DNA from 3 places in the Mesorhizobium sp. ES1-6 genome. Region 2 is predicted to be linked to each of the others. Evidence: predicted binding sites of a transcription regulator. Region 2 holds the regulator's gene; each other region holds the start of a gene.
The links. Region 2 encodes PhoB, which activates phosphate uptake and scavenging genes when phosphate is short. Its sites were predicted from a motif close to TGTCATNNANCTGTCAT; they were not measured.
Positions count from the first base shown of each region.

Region 1: LB564_RS18240 (PhoX family protein) is a predicted target of PhoB. The motif match lies at 2,691-2,707, and genes of this name have one in related genera.
Region 3: LB564_RS03160 (PhoX family protein) is a predicted target of PhoB. The motif match lies at 1,707-1,723, and genes of this name have one in related genera.

Region 1 is NZ_JAIUGU010000006.1:377,753-383,513, forward strand. It holds gene LB564_RS18225 (sensor histidine kinase) at 1-1,020, shown strand, start outside; gene LB564_RS18230 (response regulator) at 1,017-1,679, shown strand; gene LB564_RS18235 (hypothetical protein) at 1,917-2,492, opposite strand; gene LB564_RS18240 (PhoX family protein) at 2,771-4,774, shown strand; gene LB564_RS18245 (hypothetical protein) at 4,910-5,134, shown strand; gene LB564_RS18250 (flavin-containing monooxygenase) at 5,176-5,761, opposite strand, start outside.
Region 2 is NZ_JAIUGU010000003.1:608,019-613,779, forward strand. It holds gene pstS (phosphate ABC transporter substrate-binding protein PstS) at 1-690, shown strand, start outside; gene pstC (phosphate ABC transporter permease subunit PstC) at 757-1,740, shown strand; gene pstA (phosphate ABC transporter permease PstA) at 1,744-2,595, shown strand; gene pstB (phosphate ABC transporter ATP-binding protein PstB) at 2,592-3,395, shown strand; gene phoU (phosphate signaling complex protein PhoU) at 3,421-4,128, shown strand; gene phoB (phosphate regulon transcriptional regulator PhoB) at 4,144-4,833, shown strand; gene LB564_RS11860 (helix-turn-helix domain-containing protein) at 5,361-5,761, opposite strand, start outside.
Region 3 is NZ_JAIUGU010000001.1:591,605-597,365, forward strand. It holds gene urtA (urea ABC transporter substrate-binding protein) at 1-925, opposite strand, end outside; gene LB564_RS03155 (hypothetical protein) at 1,238-1,645, shown strand; gene LB564_RS03160 (PhoX family protein) at 1,778-3,691, shown strand; gene LB564_RS03165 (GMC family oxidoreductase) at 3,757-5,328, opposite strand; gene LB564_RS03170 (gluconate 2-dehydrogenase subunit 3 family protein) at 5,374-5,761, opposite strand, start outside.

The DNA of each region.
Region 1 (5,761 bases), on a different contig from region 2:
GTGACCGAAAATCTGCGTTCCGCCTTCCAGGGCAACGTTACCGCCCAGTTCGATACGTTCGACGAGAACGAAGAGAAGGAGCGGTCCTCGGGCGTGCCGTTGCTGGAGATCTACAACCCCGTGCGCGAACCCTGGTCCGGCGATGTGGTCGCCGTCACCGAATTCTATGAGGTCGCCAGCGACTTCAAGGCCACGCTGGCATCGGCGCTGCTGTCGAGCTGGCTGGTCGTGGCCGGCACCACCTTGATGGCATTCCTGCTCCTGTCGGGCATCGTGCTGCGCGGCAGCCGCACCATCGACGACCAGCGCGGGGCGCTGCGCCGCCAGGTGTCGGAGCTGCAGGACCTGGTGACGCAGAACAGCGCCCTGCGGCACCGCGTGCAGCGGGCGTCACGCCGCGCCACCGCGCTCAACGAAAGATATCTGCGCCGGATCGGCGCCGACCTGCATGACGGCCCGGCCCAGCTCGTGGCCCTGGCGGCGCTGCGCATGGACAGTCCCGTGTTTACCGGCGACGGCCTTGCCAGCGAGGGCCGCTCGACCGAGGTCGCGATGATCCGCAAGACCCTGGAGGACGCGATGCGCGAAATACGCGGCATCTGCACCGGCCTGGTCCTGCCGCAGATAGAAACGGCGGCGGTGGCGGACGTGTTGCGGCTGGCCGTCGAGGAACATGAGCGCCGGACGGGCACGGCGGTGAGGCTCACACAGCCCGCGCATTTGCCCGAGCCCGGCGCTTCTGAGAAGATCAGCATCTATCGCTTCGTGCAGGAGGGGCTGAACAATGCCTACCGCCACGGGCGGGGCAAGGATCAGGCGGTGCGCGCGGGCATGAAAAACGGCAGGCTTTTCGTCGAAGTGTCGGATGGCGGGCCGGGTTTCGATCCGGCGCGGGCCGAAGGATTGGGGCTCGCCGGCCTGAGAGAGCGGGTTGAAAGCATTGGCGGACAGTTCGAAACCCTGACGGGGCCGAAGGGCACGAAACTGGTGATCCGTCTTTCGGTCGAGGAGCAAGCATGATGGGCGCCATCCGTATCGCCATTGTCGACGACCACCCTCTCTTCCGCGAGGGTGTGACACGCAGCCTGTCGGAGATAGGAGGCTTCGAGGTGGTCGGGGAAGGGGCTACCGCGCAGGATGCGGAACGCATCGCCTCGACCGTGCAGCCCGACATCTTGCTGCTCGATATTTCCATGCCGGGCGGCGGCCTGCCCGCGGTCGCGAACATCCTTGCCGACCACCCCGCCCAGAAGATCGTCATGCTGACCGTGTCGGAGGCCAATTCCGACGTCACCAAGGCCCTGAACGCGGGGGTGCACGGCTACATCCTCAAAGGCGTCGGGTCGCGCGCGCTTGCCGATATCCTGCGCAACGTGGCGGCCGGTGAAAGCTATCTTTCGCCGACGCTATCGGCGCGGCTGCTTTCCGATGTTCAGTCCCTGCAGCCCGCCAACGGCATGGCGGACCGGCTGCGGCAACTCACCGGTCGACAGACCGAAATCCTGCGGCTGGTGGCGGAGGGGCTCAGCAACAAGGAAGTGGCCTTGCGCCTGGAGCTGCAGGAGAAGACCGTCAAGCATCACATGACGGGGGTGCTGTCGAAACTCAACGTGCGGAACCGCACCGAAGCGGCCCTGATGATGCGCGAGTTTCGCGACCGCGAGAGGGATCGCCCGTAGAGGTGGGCAGCGTTCAATGGAACAGCCGGCCCGCTCGCCGCGCGCTTTTCCCGCGAAAGCGGTTATGTATCGCGGCACTGGAATGCCGCGCAAAACGAGGTCACCTCCGCCGGGGGGCGGCGGAGGTGACGTGTGAAACTGGTCGTTGCCTGTTGACCAGTTTCACAAGGCCGAAATTCACGGGGCCGAAATTCACGGGGCCGAGATTCACAGAGCCCAGATTCGCGCTGCCTGGAGTCACAGAGCCTTGAGACGGCTGACATCGGCGGGTGTGGCACGGCGATCGATGATCGTGCGGCCGAGCTTGTCCTTCATGCTGAAACGGCCGTTCTCTATTTTCTCCGTCAAGCCATCGGGGTGCTGAACCGTAATCTTGTTGCCGTCCACGTCGACCTTGTCGCCGGTCGTGGCGTTGACATGACTGCTCTTCGCACCCTGGCCCTTGCCGGCCCCCGAATTGCCGCCACCGTTATCAGCGCCGTTGCCGTTGCCGTTGCCGTTGTTTCCGTTGCCGTTGCCGTTGTTGCCGCCGCCGTTTCCGTTGCCACTATTATTTCCGCTGCCGCCATTGCCGTTTCCGCCGCTGCTGTTCCCACCGCCGCTATTGCCGCCGTTTCCGCCGCCACTATTCCCGCCGCCGTTGCCGCCGCCATTTCCACCACCGCCGCCGCCCTTGCCGGCAAGCGCGGTCGCGGCCTCGAGTCCGGGAACGAAGCCATGAAAGGCAATTCCATAAGGAGCGATGGTCAGCACCAGCAGAGCCGCCGAGCCGAAAGCCAGCCGGCAACAACGGGCCGTTATCGATCCGTGCATCCTGATCTCCGTCGATTGAGCCGGCGCGCCCACCCCAACGTCGCAGTGCGACCAACATCGCCGAAACAAATGGTGACCGGAAGCGACCTCCGACCGTTGCGTTTGTCTTCCAAGACCTTTGCAGGCGCAAGATTGGACCAAAGTCCCATGCCGGTCGTGAAAAAGCGGTGTCGTGAGGGAGCGATGGCGGGGATACGATGTCACGAAAATGTGATCAGCAAGCTATAAGGCGGTTGAAAAGGCAACAAGCTCCAGCCAAATCCAAGCCAGAGGCTCCCATGACCGAACATCGCTCCCCCGACGTCCGATTCCGCACCAGCCTGCTCGAGGAAAACGAGGGACCGGCCAACAATCCCAGCGAAAACCGCACGATGGGCGAGATCATCGCCGCGCGGTTTTCGCGCCGTGGCTTCCTCAAGGGGTCGCTCGCCGTCTCGGCGATCGCCGCCACCGTCAGCCCGCTGGCTCTGATCGCCGCCGACGATGCCCGCGCCGCGGAAGGCTCCGCCTTCAAATTCGACGAACTGGAAGCCGGCATCGACGACAAGCACCATGTCGCGCCGGGCTACGACGCCGACGTTCTGTTGCGCTGGGGCGATCCGCTGTTCGCCGATTCGCCGGACTTCGATCCGACGAAGCAGTCGGCGCAGGCCCAGGCCAGGCAGTTCGGCTACAACAACGACTATGTCGGCTACATTCCGCTCGACGGTTCGGCCGAACATGGCCTGCTGGTGGTCAACCACGAATACACCAACCCGCATCTGATGTTCCCGGGCATCGTCAAGATCGTCGAGAAGGACGGCAAGAAGTCGGCCGAGGTGGCGCCGCTCGCGAAGGAGCAGGTCGATGTCGAGATGGCCGCCCATGGCGGCACCATCGTCGAGATCCGCAAGGATGGCGGCAAGTGGCAGGTGGTGCGCGACGGCAAGCTCAACCGCCGCATCACCGCCAACACCGAAATGGCGCTGTCGGGCCCGGTCGCCGGCCATGACCGCGTCAAGACCAATGCCGACCCATCCGGCGCCAAGGTGTTCGGCACCATCAACAATTGCGCCGGCGGCGTCACGCCCTGGGGCACCTATGTGATGTCCGAGGAGAACATTCACGGCTACTTCTCCGGCGAACTGCCGGAAGGCCACAAGGAAGCGGCCAACTACAAGCGCCTCGGCATCCCGGAAGGCGCTTATGAATGGGGCGCGCATTACGACCGCTTCAACCTCGCCAAGGAGCCGAACGAGGCCAACCGCTTCGGCTGGATCGTCGAGGTCGACGTCACCGATCCGAATTCGGTGCCGCGCAAGCGCACTGCCATGGGCCGCTTCAAGCATGAGGGCGCCGAATCGATCGTCGCCAAGGACGGCCGCGTCGTCTTCTATCTCGGCGACGACGAGCGCTTCGACTATGTCTACAAATTCGTCACCAAGGGCACATTCAACGCCAACGACCCTGCCGCCAACAAGGACCTGCTCGACGACGGCACGTTGCATGTCGCCAAATTCACCGAGGACGGTTCGGTTGAATGGCTGCCGATCGTGTTCGGCCAGGGTCCGCTGACGGCGGAAAACGGCTTTGCCGGCCAGGTCGACGTGCTGATCGAGACACGCCGCGCCGCCGACCTGCTCGGCGCCACCAAGATGGACCGGCCCGAGGACATCCAGCCAAATGGCGTCAACGGCAAGGTCTATGTCATGCTGACCAACAATTCCAAGCGCAAGGCCGACCAGGTCGACGCCGCCAATCCGCGCGCCGAAAACGCCTTCGGCCACATCATCGAAATATCGGAGGACGGCGGTGATTTCGCCGCTGCCAAGGGCAAGTGGGAAGTGCTGCTGAAATGTGGCGATCCCTCGGTGGCCGATGTCGGCGCCACCTTCTCCACCGCGACGACGGGCAATGGCTGGTTCGGCATGCCCGACAATTGCGCGGTCGATTCGGCCGGCCGCCTGTGGGTCGCCACCGACGGCCAGGGTCCGAAGGCCACCGGCCGCACCGATGGCCTGTGGGCGGTGGACACGGAAGGATCGGCGCGGGCGACCTCGAAACTGTTCTTCCGCGTACCGATCGGCGCCGAGATGTGCGGCCCGCTGTTTACGCCGGACGATCAGACCGCCTTCGTCGCCGTCCAGCATCCGGGCGACGGCGGCGAAGACTGGGAAGCGTTCGGCCGGCCCTCCTACTATGAGGACCTGTCGACGCGTTGGCCCGATTTCAAGCCCGACATGCCGGTGCGGCCGGCGGTCGTGGCGATCACCAAGCAGGGCGGCGGCAAGATCGCCATCTGACATCGGACAAGACAAACCGAGAGGGGGCTCCGGATCGCCGGAGCCCCCTTCTTTTGCGCGGTATTGCATTCAAGCCTCGGGAAAGATTGGCAATTTAAACAGGGCGCCCTAGATCGTGATGAGGAGATCATCGCCATGCCCAAGTCGATCTACGACCGTGGCCTGCTCAAACCCGACGAGGTGGCCACCTTGCAACGTGTCTTCGACGAGGCCTGCCGCCGACGGCAAGCCCATCCCGAATCCGCCGAGGCGCGTGAATTGGCGCTCACCTTGCTTGCCCTCTACAATGCCGGCATGGTCGACGAGGAGACGCTGACGGAGGCTGTCGGTTTCCGGCGGCTGGAGCCGAAATCGGCGTAGCATCCGAGATCAGCACGTCGCGTCGAAACGGATTCATGCTGTCAGCGTGATGCGCTGGATGGATGGGTCGCACCGGCGATGCGCTTGGCGATGGCCTTGGCCAAAATGGCGGCATTGGCGAAGCAGCCGCGGATGCTCGGCCGCATGCCGGTGAACCACAGGCCGGGAAGTTTCGGATCGTCCTGGCCGCCATTGAAGAGCGGAACGCCCTTCTCGTCGAGCACGCCGAGATTGCCGACCATGCGCTCCAGCCCGGTGCGGTAGCCGGTCGCGGCAATGACGATGTCGGGAGCGATCAGGCTGCCATCGGCCAGGATGACGCCATCGCGGGTGAACTCCCGTATCCCCGGCACCACCACGATCCTGCCCGATTTGATGGCATCGACGGCGCCGTCGTCCGCGGCGATCGCGGTGTAGTCCGACATCAAACGGCTGGCGCCGCCGGCAGGCGCGGGCGGCATGCCGAATTTGGTCAGATCGCCGAACACCAGACGCTGCGTCGCCGCCATCACGACGTCGGCGACGCGCGGCGGCAGGCGCGCCATGAGCGGCGAGAGGCGGTGCACGGCGATCTTGCCGATGCGCTTGGGCAACAGGGCGGGGCCGCTGCGAGCCGACAGCCAGACA
Region 2 (5,761 bases):
GGCAAGACGATTGCCCAGATCTATCTCGGCGCCATCACCACCTGGGATGATGCCGCGATCAAGGCGCTGAACCCCGACCTCAAGCTGCCGTCGACCGCGATCGCCGTCGTGCATCGTTCGGACGGCTCGGGCACCACCTTCAACTTCACCGACTATCTGGTGAAGCTCTCGCCGGACTGGAAGGAAAAGGTTGGTTCGGACACCGCCGTCGAATGGCCCACGGGCGTCGGCGCCAAGGGTTCGGAAGGCGTTGCCAACACCGTCAAGCAGACGGACGGCGGTATCGGCTATGTCGAGTACGCCTATGCCAAGCAGAACAATCTCTCCTACTCCAAGATGCTGAACGCCGCCGGCAAGGTCGTCGAGCCGTCGCTCGAATCCTTCGGCGCCGCCGCTTCGAACGCCGACTTCAAGACTGCCAAGAACTTCAACGTCATCATCACCAACGAACCCGGCGACGCCACCTGGCCGATCGCCGCTTCGACCTGGGTCCTGATCCACAAGGCTCCGAACGATGCCGCTGCCACCGGCGAAGCGCTGAAGTTCTTTGCCTGGGCCTACAAGGACGGCAAGGAAACCGCCAAGGCGCTCGACTACGTGTCGATCCCCGACAGCGTCGTCGACTTGATCAAGGCTTCGTGGAAGGCCGACATCCAGGCCGACGGCAAGCCCGTCTACGCCGGCGAGTAATATTCTCGAAGGAGCGCCGCATCAGCGGCGCTCCTTTCTCATCAACCTGAAAGAGCCGAGCTTGATATGAGCGCTGTCCAGGAAGCCTTGCCAGCCGTTAAAGGATCGCGCGATGCAACCGTTCGACGGTTCGCGTTGACCGATTCGATCTTCCATGGAATGACCCGCGCCGCCGCGATATTGGTGCTGGTCCTGCTCGGCGGTGTTGCGATCTCGCTGTTTGCCGGTTCCTGGCAAGCGCTGTCGACCTTCGGCTTCTCCTTCCTGACCACCGAAAGCTGGAACCCGGTGACGGAGAAATTCGGTGCACTGGCGCCGATCTATGGCACCATCATCACGTCCGCGATCGCCATCCTGATAGCCGTGCCGCTCGGCATCGGCATTGCCATCTTCCTCACCGAGCTTTGCCCGCGCCCGCTGCGGCGCCCGATCGGCATGGCTGTGGAATTGCTGGCCGGCATCCCCTCGATCATCTACGGCATCTGGGGCCTGTTCGTGCTGGCACCGTTCCTGCAGACGACGGTGCAGCCTTTCATCATCGCCGTGTTCCATGGTGTCCCGGGCCTCAGCAGCCTGTTCGCCGGCCCCCCCTACGGTATCGGGCTGCTGACCTCGGCGATGATCCTGGCCATCATGATCCTGCCTTTCATCACCTCGATCACCAAGGACGTCTTCGATACGGTGCCGTCGGTGCTGAAGGAATCGGCTTACGGGATCGGCTGCACGACCTGGGAGGTCACGCGCCGCGTCGTCATTCCTTACACGCGCATCGGCATCATGGGCGGCGTCATGCTCGCGCTTGGCCGCGCACTCGGTGAAACGATGGCGGTGACCTTCGTCATCGGCAACGCGCACCGGATCAGCACCTCCCTGTTCGCGCCGGCAACGACGATCTCGGCGACCATCGCCAACGAATTCACCGAAGCCGTCGGCGATCTCTACACCTCCTCGCTGGTCGCGCTCGGCCTGATCCTGTTCGTCATCACCTTCATCATCCTTGCCATCGCCCGCTACATGCTGATGCGCATAGACGCCCGCACCGGAGCCTGACCGATGTCGACAGCCGCATCGCTTCACCAGAGCCGCAAACGCAGAAATGGCGTGATGATGACGCTGTGCGTCATCGCCGCCGGCATCGGCCTTGCCTGGCTGGCGCTCATCCTTGGCGCTCTGCTCTACAAGGGCCTCTCGGGCGTCAATCTTGCGGTCTTCACGGAAATGACGCCGCCGCCCGGCGATGCCGGCGGCCTGCTCAACGCCATCTACGGCAGCATCGTGATGACCATTATCGGCATCATCGTCGGCACGCCGATCGGTGTGCTGGCCGGCACCTACATGGCCGAATATGGCCGCTTTTCGAAGCTAACCACCGTGGTGCGCTTCATCAATGACATCCTTCTGTCTGCGCCGTCGATCATCATCGGCCTATTCGTCTACGAACTGATGGTGCGGCCGATGGGGCATTTCTCGGCGATCGCCGGCGCCGTAGCGCTTGCCATCCTGGTCATCCCGGTTGTGGTGCGCACCACGGAGGACATGCTCAACCTGGTGCCCAACGCCTTGCGCGAAGCCGGCACCGCGATCGGGGCGCCGCGCTGGGTGGTCATCCGCTCGGTTGCCTATCGCGCCGCGATGTCGGGCATCGTCACCGGCATATTGCTGGCCATCGCCCGCATCTCCGGCGAGACGGCGCCGCTCTTGTTCACCGCGCTCAACAACCAGTTCTGGTCGAGCAATCTCAACGCGCCGATGGCCAGCCTGCCTGTCACCATCTTCCAGTTCGCTCTCAGCCCCTATGAGGAATGGCAGCAACTGGCCTGGACCGGTGCACTCATCATCACATTGACGGTTCTTGCGCTCAGCATCTTTGCGCGCAGCCTGACCGGACGCAGAGAGGACAAATGAGCCAGATGTTGTCTCCAGACATGACGATCGCCACAGAGGCAGCCGCCAAATCCAAGATCGAGGTCAAGAACCTCAATTTCTATTACGGGCAGTCGAAGGCCCTGAAGGATATCACCTTGTCGCTGCCCGAGCGCAGCGTCACAGCCTTCATCGGCCCTTCGGGTTGCGGAAAGTCGACGCTGCTGCGCGTCTTCAACCGCATCTACGAGCTCTATCCCAAGCAGACCGCCGAGGGCCAGGTGCTGCTCGATGGCCAGAACGTTCTTGACCGCTCGCAGGACCTCAACCTGCTGCGCACCAAGATCGGCATGGTGTTCCAGAAGCCGACACCATTCCCGATGTCGATCTATGAGAACATCGCTTTCGGCGTCAGGCTCTATGAGAAGATCAGCAAGGCCGAGATGGATGGCCGTGTCGAGCAGGCGCTGAAGCGTGCGGCATTGTGGACCGAGGTCAAGGACAAGCTCAACGCCAGCGGCCTCAGCCTTTCCGGTGGCCAGCAGCAGCGGCTTTGCATCGCCCGCACCGTGGCAGTGAAGCCGGAAGTCATTCTGCTCGACGAGCCGGCCTCGGCGCTCGATCCGCTGTCGACCGCCAAGATCGAGGAGCTGATCGACGAATTGCAAGCCGACTACACGATCGTCATCGTCACCCACAACATGCAGCAGGCGGCGCGCGTGTCGAAGCAGACGGCGTTCATGTATCTGGGCGAGCTGATCGAGTTCGACAAAACCGAGAAGATCTTCACGTCGCCCCGCGAGAAGCGCACCCAGGACTACATCACCGGCCGCTTCGGCTGATCGCACGCATACGAGGACCAGGATCATGGCCGAACACACGGTTGCAGCCTTCGACGAAGATCTCGGACAGATCAGCAGGCTGATCAGCGACATGGGCGACCTCGCCGGCTCGATGGTCGGCGGCGCCACCAAGGCGCTGCTGAACTCCGACAACGCTCTTGCCCAGCGCGTCGTCTCCGACGATGCCATCATGGATGCGCGCCAGCGCGAACTCGATGACCGCGCCATAACGCTGATCGCCAAGCGGCAGCCGATGGCCGACGATCTGCGTCATGTCGTCGGTTCGATCCGCATGGCCGGCGACCTTGAACGCATCGGCGACCTTGCCAAGAACATCGCCAAGCGCGTCGGCACTGTCGGTCTCAGCGCCACGCCGCGCGACCTTTCGCATTCCATCGACGCCATGGCGCAACTGGTGCTGATCCAGGTGCATGGCGTGGTCGAGGAATATGCGGCCGGCGATGCGTCGGCACTGGCCAAACTCAGGAATGACGACGAGCGCATCGACGTCAAATACACCTCGGTATTCCGCGAACTGCTGACGTACATGATGGAAGATCCGCGCAACATCACCGCCTGCACGCATCTGTTGTTCTGCGCCAAGAATCTCGAGCGCATCGGCGACCACGTGACCAACATCGCTGAAAATGCATACTATGTGCTGACCGGCACGCAGCTGCCCGCCAATCGCCCTAAGCAGGACGAGACCGCGATGTCGGCGCCGGCGGTATAACAGGGTGACAGGCCGATGATCGCGCCGCGCATCATGGTGGTCGAGGACGAGGAGCCGCTTGGCGTGCTCCTCCGCTACAATCTGGAATCGGAAGGTTACCAGGTCGAAGTGGTGACGCGCGGCGATGAAGCCGAAATCCGGCTGCAGGAAAACGTCCCCGATCTCCTGGTGCTCGACTGGATGGTGCCGGCAGTGTCCGGGATCGAACTCTGTCGGCGCCTGCGAATGCGGCCCGAGACCGAGCGGTTGCCGATCATCATGCTGACGGCGCGCGGCGAGGAAAGCGATCGCGTGCGCGGCCTGTCGACGGGTGCCGACGATTATCTGGTCAAGCCGTTCTCGACGCCGGAATTCATGGCCCGCATCAAGGCGCTGCTGCGCCGCGCCAAGCCGGAAGTGCTGTCCAGCGTGCTCAAGGTCGGCGACATCGTGCTCGACCGTGAATCGCACCGGGTTTATCGCAAGAAGAGCGAAATCCGGCTCGGACCGACCGAGTTCCGGCTGCTGGAATTCATGATGCGCCATCCCGGCCGGGTGTTCTCGCGCAGCCAGCTGCTCGACAATGTCTGGGGCGAGACGATCTATATCGACGAGCGCACGGTGGACGTGCATGTCGGCCGGCTGCGCAAGGCGGTCAACAATGGCCGCATGCCCGACGTCATCCGCACCATCCGCGGCGCGGGCTACGCGATCCGCGAGGATTAAAGCCGCGCTCAGCCAGCGCGCGTGCGAAAGATGATAACGGCAAACATCAATACGCCCGCGAATACCAGCAGAGATGATGCGTGCGCGTCCCAGGGACAATCCGCGGCGCTACCTGATGTCGCGCCTGCTCGCGTCCGAGCCCTTCCAGCCGCCGAGCATGTCGAATGCTTCCAGACCGTCCGGCTCCGACCCATGACGTGATCGTGAGCCGGCTGATCCGATAAGCTGACTGACCCTGCCCAGTGCCTGCTCCAGATAGGATGGTTGCCGGTGAGTGGGGTTCTCCGCTTGACCGACCTGCCGCATCTCGATCGCTTCGCCTGACATGTTCGTGCCCCCTTTTTCGCTCCGCTGCGCATTCGTGCCTCCGTGGAGGGTCGGAACGCTTCAGATCAGCCCCAAAGATACCTGTCCGCGAAGTCGGTCGTGCTGTCACGGTCCCGCGCGAGACTGACGAGCATTTTGGGACGTTCGGTCACGAAGATGAGACGCACGATCAATGTGTCGACGGATCCGGCTCGACGGACTCAGGCGCGGAGGGAGGCAAGCCAGCCCTCGACGATCGCTCCGCCGTTGCCGTTGCCTTGTTTCAGCAAGGTCTCATAGGCCGCCATCCGCGTTGAATCATGGTTGAGAGCACGGACGGAACTCGGACTGATCTGGTATCGCTTCTGGAAAGCGCGGCTGAAGTGCGACTCGCTGCGAAACCCGTGATTACGGGCGATGGCGGCTATCTTGTGATCCGATGTCGATCGCAGAATGCTCTGCAAGCACACCCTTAGCCGTTCCGCGAGCATCCAGCGTTGCACGCCACCATGCGGCTCGAACAGGCGGAACAGATTCGATCGGGAAACGCCCAGCACCGCCGCCAACTCACTGGGGCCGAAGTCGGGATCGGACAGTTTCTGTCGTGCGGTCGACGACGCAC
Region 3 (5,761 bases), on a different contig from region 2:
TGAACTTGTGCCAGTCGGCGATGAACTTCTTGTTTTCGGGCGTATCGACGCTCTCGAAATAGTTCCAGGCGGCGAGATGGCCGACCAGCGGCGCGGTGTCGAGACCGGCCAGTTCTTCCTCGCCGACCGAGAAGGCCATGACCGGAATGTCCTCGGCCTTGATGCCCTGGTTGCCGAGTTCCTTGTAGAAGGGCACATTGGCATCGCCATTGACGGTCGAGACGACGGCGGTCTTCTTGCCGGCCGAGCCGAATTTCTTGATCGCCGAGACTTCAGTCTGCCAGTCGGAGAAGCCGAACGGCGTGTAGTTGACCATAATGTCCTCGGCCGCGACCCCCTTCGACTTCAGATAGGCCTCGAGAATCTTGTTGGTGGTGCGCGGATAGACGTAGTCGGTGCCTTCGAGCACCCAGCGTTTCACCGAGCCGCCATCCTCGCTCATCAGATAATCAACGGCCGGAATGGCCTGCTGATTCGGAGCCGCACCCGTGTAGAACACGTTGCGCTCGCTCTCCTCGCCCTCGTACTGGACGGGATAGAACAGGATGTTGTCGAGTTCCGAGAACACCGGCAGTACCGATTTGCGCGACACCGAGGTCCAGCAGCCGAACACCGCGGCGACCTTGTCCTTGGAGATCAGTTCGCGCGCCTTTTCGGCGAACAGCGGCCAGTTGGAAGCCGGATCGACGACGACAGCTTCGAGCTTCTTGCCGAGCAGGCCGCCCTTGGCGTTCTGCTCGTCGATGAGCATCAGCATGGCATCCTTCAGCGTCGTCTCCGAAATCGCCATCGTGCCCGACAGCGAATGCAGAATGCCGACCTTGATCGTGTCGTCGGCGGCCTTGGCCGGAGCGGCCATCATCAGACCGGCGGCGACCACGCTCGCCGAGACCATTTTTGGTATTGTCGAGAAATTACCCCTCATCGGAAGACTCCCAAGCTGGTTGATTGCGCCGCAACAATGCAATGCAACCCCCATGCCAACCGCTTCGGGCATGCCGTATACAGGGAAATAATCAAACATTATCAGGTATTTATAATATCAGATTGAATCTGACAAAGAGAGCTGGTTAACAATTGATTGAGGGAAATTTACGCAGCGCAAAAGGCAAACGCCTAATTTTTGCCCAATTTTTCCAAATGCCTAGATTTTGATCTCAACACACCCTTCGCAGTCGACGCATGTTGCGGCACCGCGCAAAAATGGGGCAAGCTCGCTGCTTAACCGAGCGAAGTCATGACATCAGGCATTTCACGCATAGTCATCGGCATATTGTTTCTGGCGGCCGCAACCGGATCCGCACGGGCCGACTTCAGCGACGGCAAGATGCCCGATGGCACCTATCACTGCGAAGTCTACCTGCTCGGCATTTTCCTCAACCTCGGCGACATCACCATCAAGGGAAATGTCTATACCGGCCCGGTCACCTTCGGCACGGCCCGGCAGGGCTACAATTATCAGATGGACGCAAATGGCGTGATTTCGTGGCTGGGCCCGCTCGGTGGCTACACCGCCGGCGGCAACTCGCTCTCCATGACCCAGGCAACGCTGGACGGCCAAAGCCCGCCCTCCTTCGACATTATCATGAAGCAGCCCGATGGCGCCTTCACCGCCTCGACCTGCACCAGGGGAGACAATCAGTAAGCCCTTGCCCGGCAAGGCAGCCGCCTCCATGCGGTCGGCAACCCCTGCCCGCCTCCTCTCATGTCATCTGGATGTTGCCGAAGCTGGATAGGCAGCGGTGCGCCGTCACATCCACCTCGAGAGGCAGACACCATGGCCAATTCCCCGTCTTCATCCTCCCCCGTCATTCGCGACGTCATCGCCGAGCGCGTTTCGCGCCGCGCGCTCCTGAAAGGCAGCCTTGCATCCGGCGCATTGATCGCCGGCGGTAGCTTTGTCGGCTCGCTATTTGCCGACGAAACACATGCGGCCGCTGCTCTTTCCACACTCGGCTTCCCCGAACTCAAGCGCGTCTACGACAAGACCCACGCCGCCGCCGATGGCTATGAAACAACCATCGTTGCGCGCTGGGGCGATCCGCTCGCCGCCGGCCTGCCGGATTTCGACGGCAATGCGATCGCGGCCGACGAGCAGGAGAAGCGTTTCGGCTATAATTGCGACTACATCGCTTTCATGCCGCTGCCCAAAGGCTCGGTGAATTCCGACCACGGCCTGCTTTGCGTCAACAACGAGTACATTTCGCCGAACGTGATGTTTCCCGGCATGACCGAGGACGGCGCCGGCAAAATGATGAGCAAGGAACAGGTCGATCTCGGCCTCGCGGCGATGGGCCACTCGATCGTCGAAGTCATTCTCAAGGATGGCAAGTGGCAAACCGTCGAGGACAGCCCGCTCAACCGCCGTATCACCGCCAACACGGAAATGACCGTCTCCGGGCCGGTGGCCGGCCATGCGCTGCTCAAGACCGCCGCTGATGCGACTGGCACAAAGGTGCTCGGCACGAGTTACAATTGCAGCGGCGGCTTTACGCCTTGGGGCACCGTGCTGACCTGCGAGGAAGGCGTTTCCGACCTGTTTGGCGGTGACCCGAAAAAAGCGCCGACCTCGGACATTCTCGACCGCTATGGCTTTGACGGTTCCGACATTTACGGCCGTGGCCGCTTCCATGACCGCTTCAACATCGACAAGGAGCCGAACGAGCCCAACCGCTTCGACTGGGTGGTCGAGATCGACCCCTATGATCCCCAGTCCAAGCCGGTGAAGCGCACGGCGCTCGGCCGCATGTCGCATGAGGCGTCTACGGTCGTCCTCAACAAGGACGGCCGGATCGTCGTCTATATGGGCGACGACGACTATTTCGAATACATGTACCGCTTCGTCTCGGCCGGGGCCTACGATAAGGCGAACCCGGCTTCGGCCAAGGATCTGCTGGACGACGGCGTGCTCTCGGTCGCCCGCTATGACGCCGATGGTTCGATGACCTGGCTGCCGCTGGTTCATGGCCAGGGCAAGCTCACCGCCGAAAACGGCTTTGCCGACCAGGCCGAGGTGCTGCTGAAGACACGCCTTGCGGCCGACGCGCTCGGCGCGACCCCGATGGACCGGCCGGAGGACATCGAGACCAATCCGGTCACCGGCCGCGTCTACGCCGTCATGACCAAGAACAAGAAGCGCGACGAATCCAAGGTCAATCCGGCCAACACGCGGCCGGAAAACCTCTGGGGCCACATCGTCGAACTGATCCCTCCGGGCGGCCGCGGCGCCGATGCCGACCACACCGCGGACAAATACGCCTGGGACCTGTTCGTGCTGTGCGGCAACCCCAGCGATGCCAAGGTCGGCGCCACCTTCCATCCCGACACCTCGGACAATGGCTGGTTCGTCTGCCCCGACAACATCACTTTCGACCCGGCCGGCCGCCTCTGGGTAGCGACCGACGGCGCCAATGACTTTGGCCTGCCGGACGGCGTCTATGGCGTCGATACGGAAGGTGCCGCGCGTGGCCTGCCGAAACTGCTCTTCACCTGCCCGCACGGCGCCGAAGCAACCGGACCGTGCTTCACGCCGGATGGCACGACGCTGTTCCTTTCGGTTCAGCATCCGTCCGAGGATGCCGAAACGCTCGACAAGGCGCAGTCGCTATGGCCCGATTTCAGGGATGGCCAACCGCCTCGACCGTCGGTCGTCGCCATCCGCCGCAAGGATGGCCAGCCGGTCGGCGCATGAAGCCGTAGACTCACAAAAAAGGCGCGGAACCCTCTCGGGTCCCGCGCCAGCAGGCAGTCGGGAGGTCAAATGGTCTTGGCCGACATCTGCGCGGCGATGTATTCGGCCTGGCGGATCGCCAGCGACACGATGGTCAATGTCGGGTTTTCAGCCGCACCGGTCGTGAACTGGCTGCCGTCCGACACGAACAGGTTCTTGATGTCATGCGCCTGGCCATGCTTGTTGACGACGCCGTCGGCCGCCTTCTCGCTCATCCGGTTGGTGCCGAGATTGTGGGTCGAGGGATAGGGCGGGGTCGGGAAGGTGCGCGTGGCGCCGACCGCGTCGTAGAGCGCCGAGGCCTGCTTGTAGGCGTGATTGCGCATCGCCGTGTCGTTGGGATGATCGTCGAAATGCACGTCGGCGATCGGCATGCCGTGCTCGTCCTTCTCGTCGGCATGCAACGTGATGCGATTCTCCTCGCGCGGCATGTCCTCGCCGACGATCCACAGGCCGGCCATGTGGTCGTAATGGTCGAGTGCCGTGGTGAAGGAACGCCCCCAGCCGCCGGGGTCCAGGAAGGCAGCCATGAACGGCAGGCCAAGCGACAGCGTCTCGAACTCGTAGCCGCCGACGAAGCCGCGCGATGGATCATGGCGCGCCTCGTCGCGAATGATGCCGGCCATGGTGGTGCCGCGATACATGTGCACCGGCTTGTCGAAGATCGCATAGACCGATCCCGTCGTGTGGCGCATGTAGTTCTTGCCCACCTGCCCCGACGAATTGGCAAGCCCGTGCGGAAATTTTGCCGATTGCGAATTGAGCAGCAGCCGCGGGCTCTCGATCGAATTGCCGGCGACCGCCACGATCCGGGCCTTCTGCTCCTGCAGCTTGCCGTCCTTGTCGGCATAAACGACGCCGGTGACCTTTCCGCTGGCGTCGTGGTTGATCTTGATCGCCATGGCGTTCGGCCGCACTTCGAGATGGCCTGTCGCCTCGCCCTTCGGGATTTCGGTATAGAGCGTCGACCATTTGGCGCCCCATTTGCACCCCTGGAAGCAGAAGCCCGTCTGCTGGCAGGAATTGCGGTCGTCGCGTTCCACCGAGTTGATGGCCATGTTGCCGGTATGGCATTCCTTGTAGCCGAGCTTGTCGGCGCCGGCCTTCAGCACCTTGAAATTGTTGTTGCCCGGCAGCCTCGGCCAGTCATTGGTGCCGGTGACGCCCATCTTGGCTTCCGCCTTGGCGTAATAGGGCTCCATTTCGGCAAGCGTGATCGGCCAATCCAGAAGATTGGCGCCTTCCAGTTTGCCGTAGGTCGACAACGTCTTGAACTCATGCTCCTGGAAGCGCAGCGATGCGCCCGCCCAGTGCGTGGTCGAGCCGCCAACCGACTTGACGATCCAGGCCGGCAGATTGGGAAAATCCTTGGCCACGCGCCAGTCGCCGGATGTGGTGCGCTTGTCCGTCCAGGCGAGTTGGGCGAAGGAATCCCACTCGTCGTTGATGAAGTCCTCATATTCGTGGCGGGCGCCGGCCTCGAGGATGACGACGTCGATGCCCTTCTGCGCCAGTTCGTTGCCGAGCGTACCGCCGCCGGCGCCGGAGCCGATGATGACGACCACGCCGTCGTTTTTCAGATCAAATGCTGCTGCCATGGTTTCCTCCCATGAAATCAATTGGATGCGGTTCGACCAAGCAGCTCAGAGCCACTCGATGTCGCTGAAGCCGCGCGCGATGTAGCCGCCCTTGGAGTAGGACTCGCCCTCGTAACCGAAGATCGGCCACACCTCTTTCTGGTTGTAGAGGCTGACGACCAGGCCGCCGCGCACCGCCTGGAAGAAGGGCGTCTTCTCTATCTCGGTGAGCAGCGCCACACGCTGCTCTTCCCAGCCGAGCCCGCGATAGCCGCCCTCGCCGGCCTTCTTGTCGAGATCGGCAATGCCCTTCTCGATCAGTTCCTTGTGGGCGGGATCCTTGGCGGCTGTCTCGTCATGACCCTTGACAGCGATGGCATAATATTTGTCCGGCACCTGGTCATGCGGATAGATGTCGCGCGCCACCTGGATCAGCGTCGCCATCGTCTCGGGC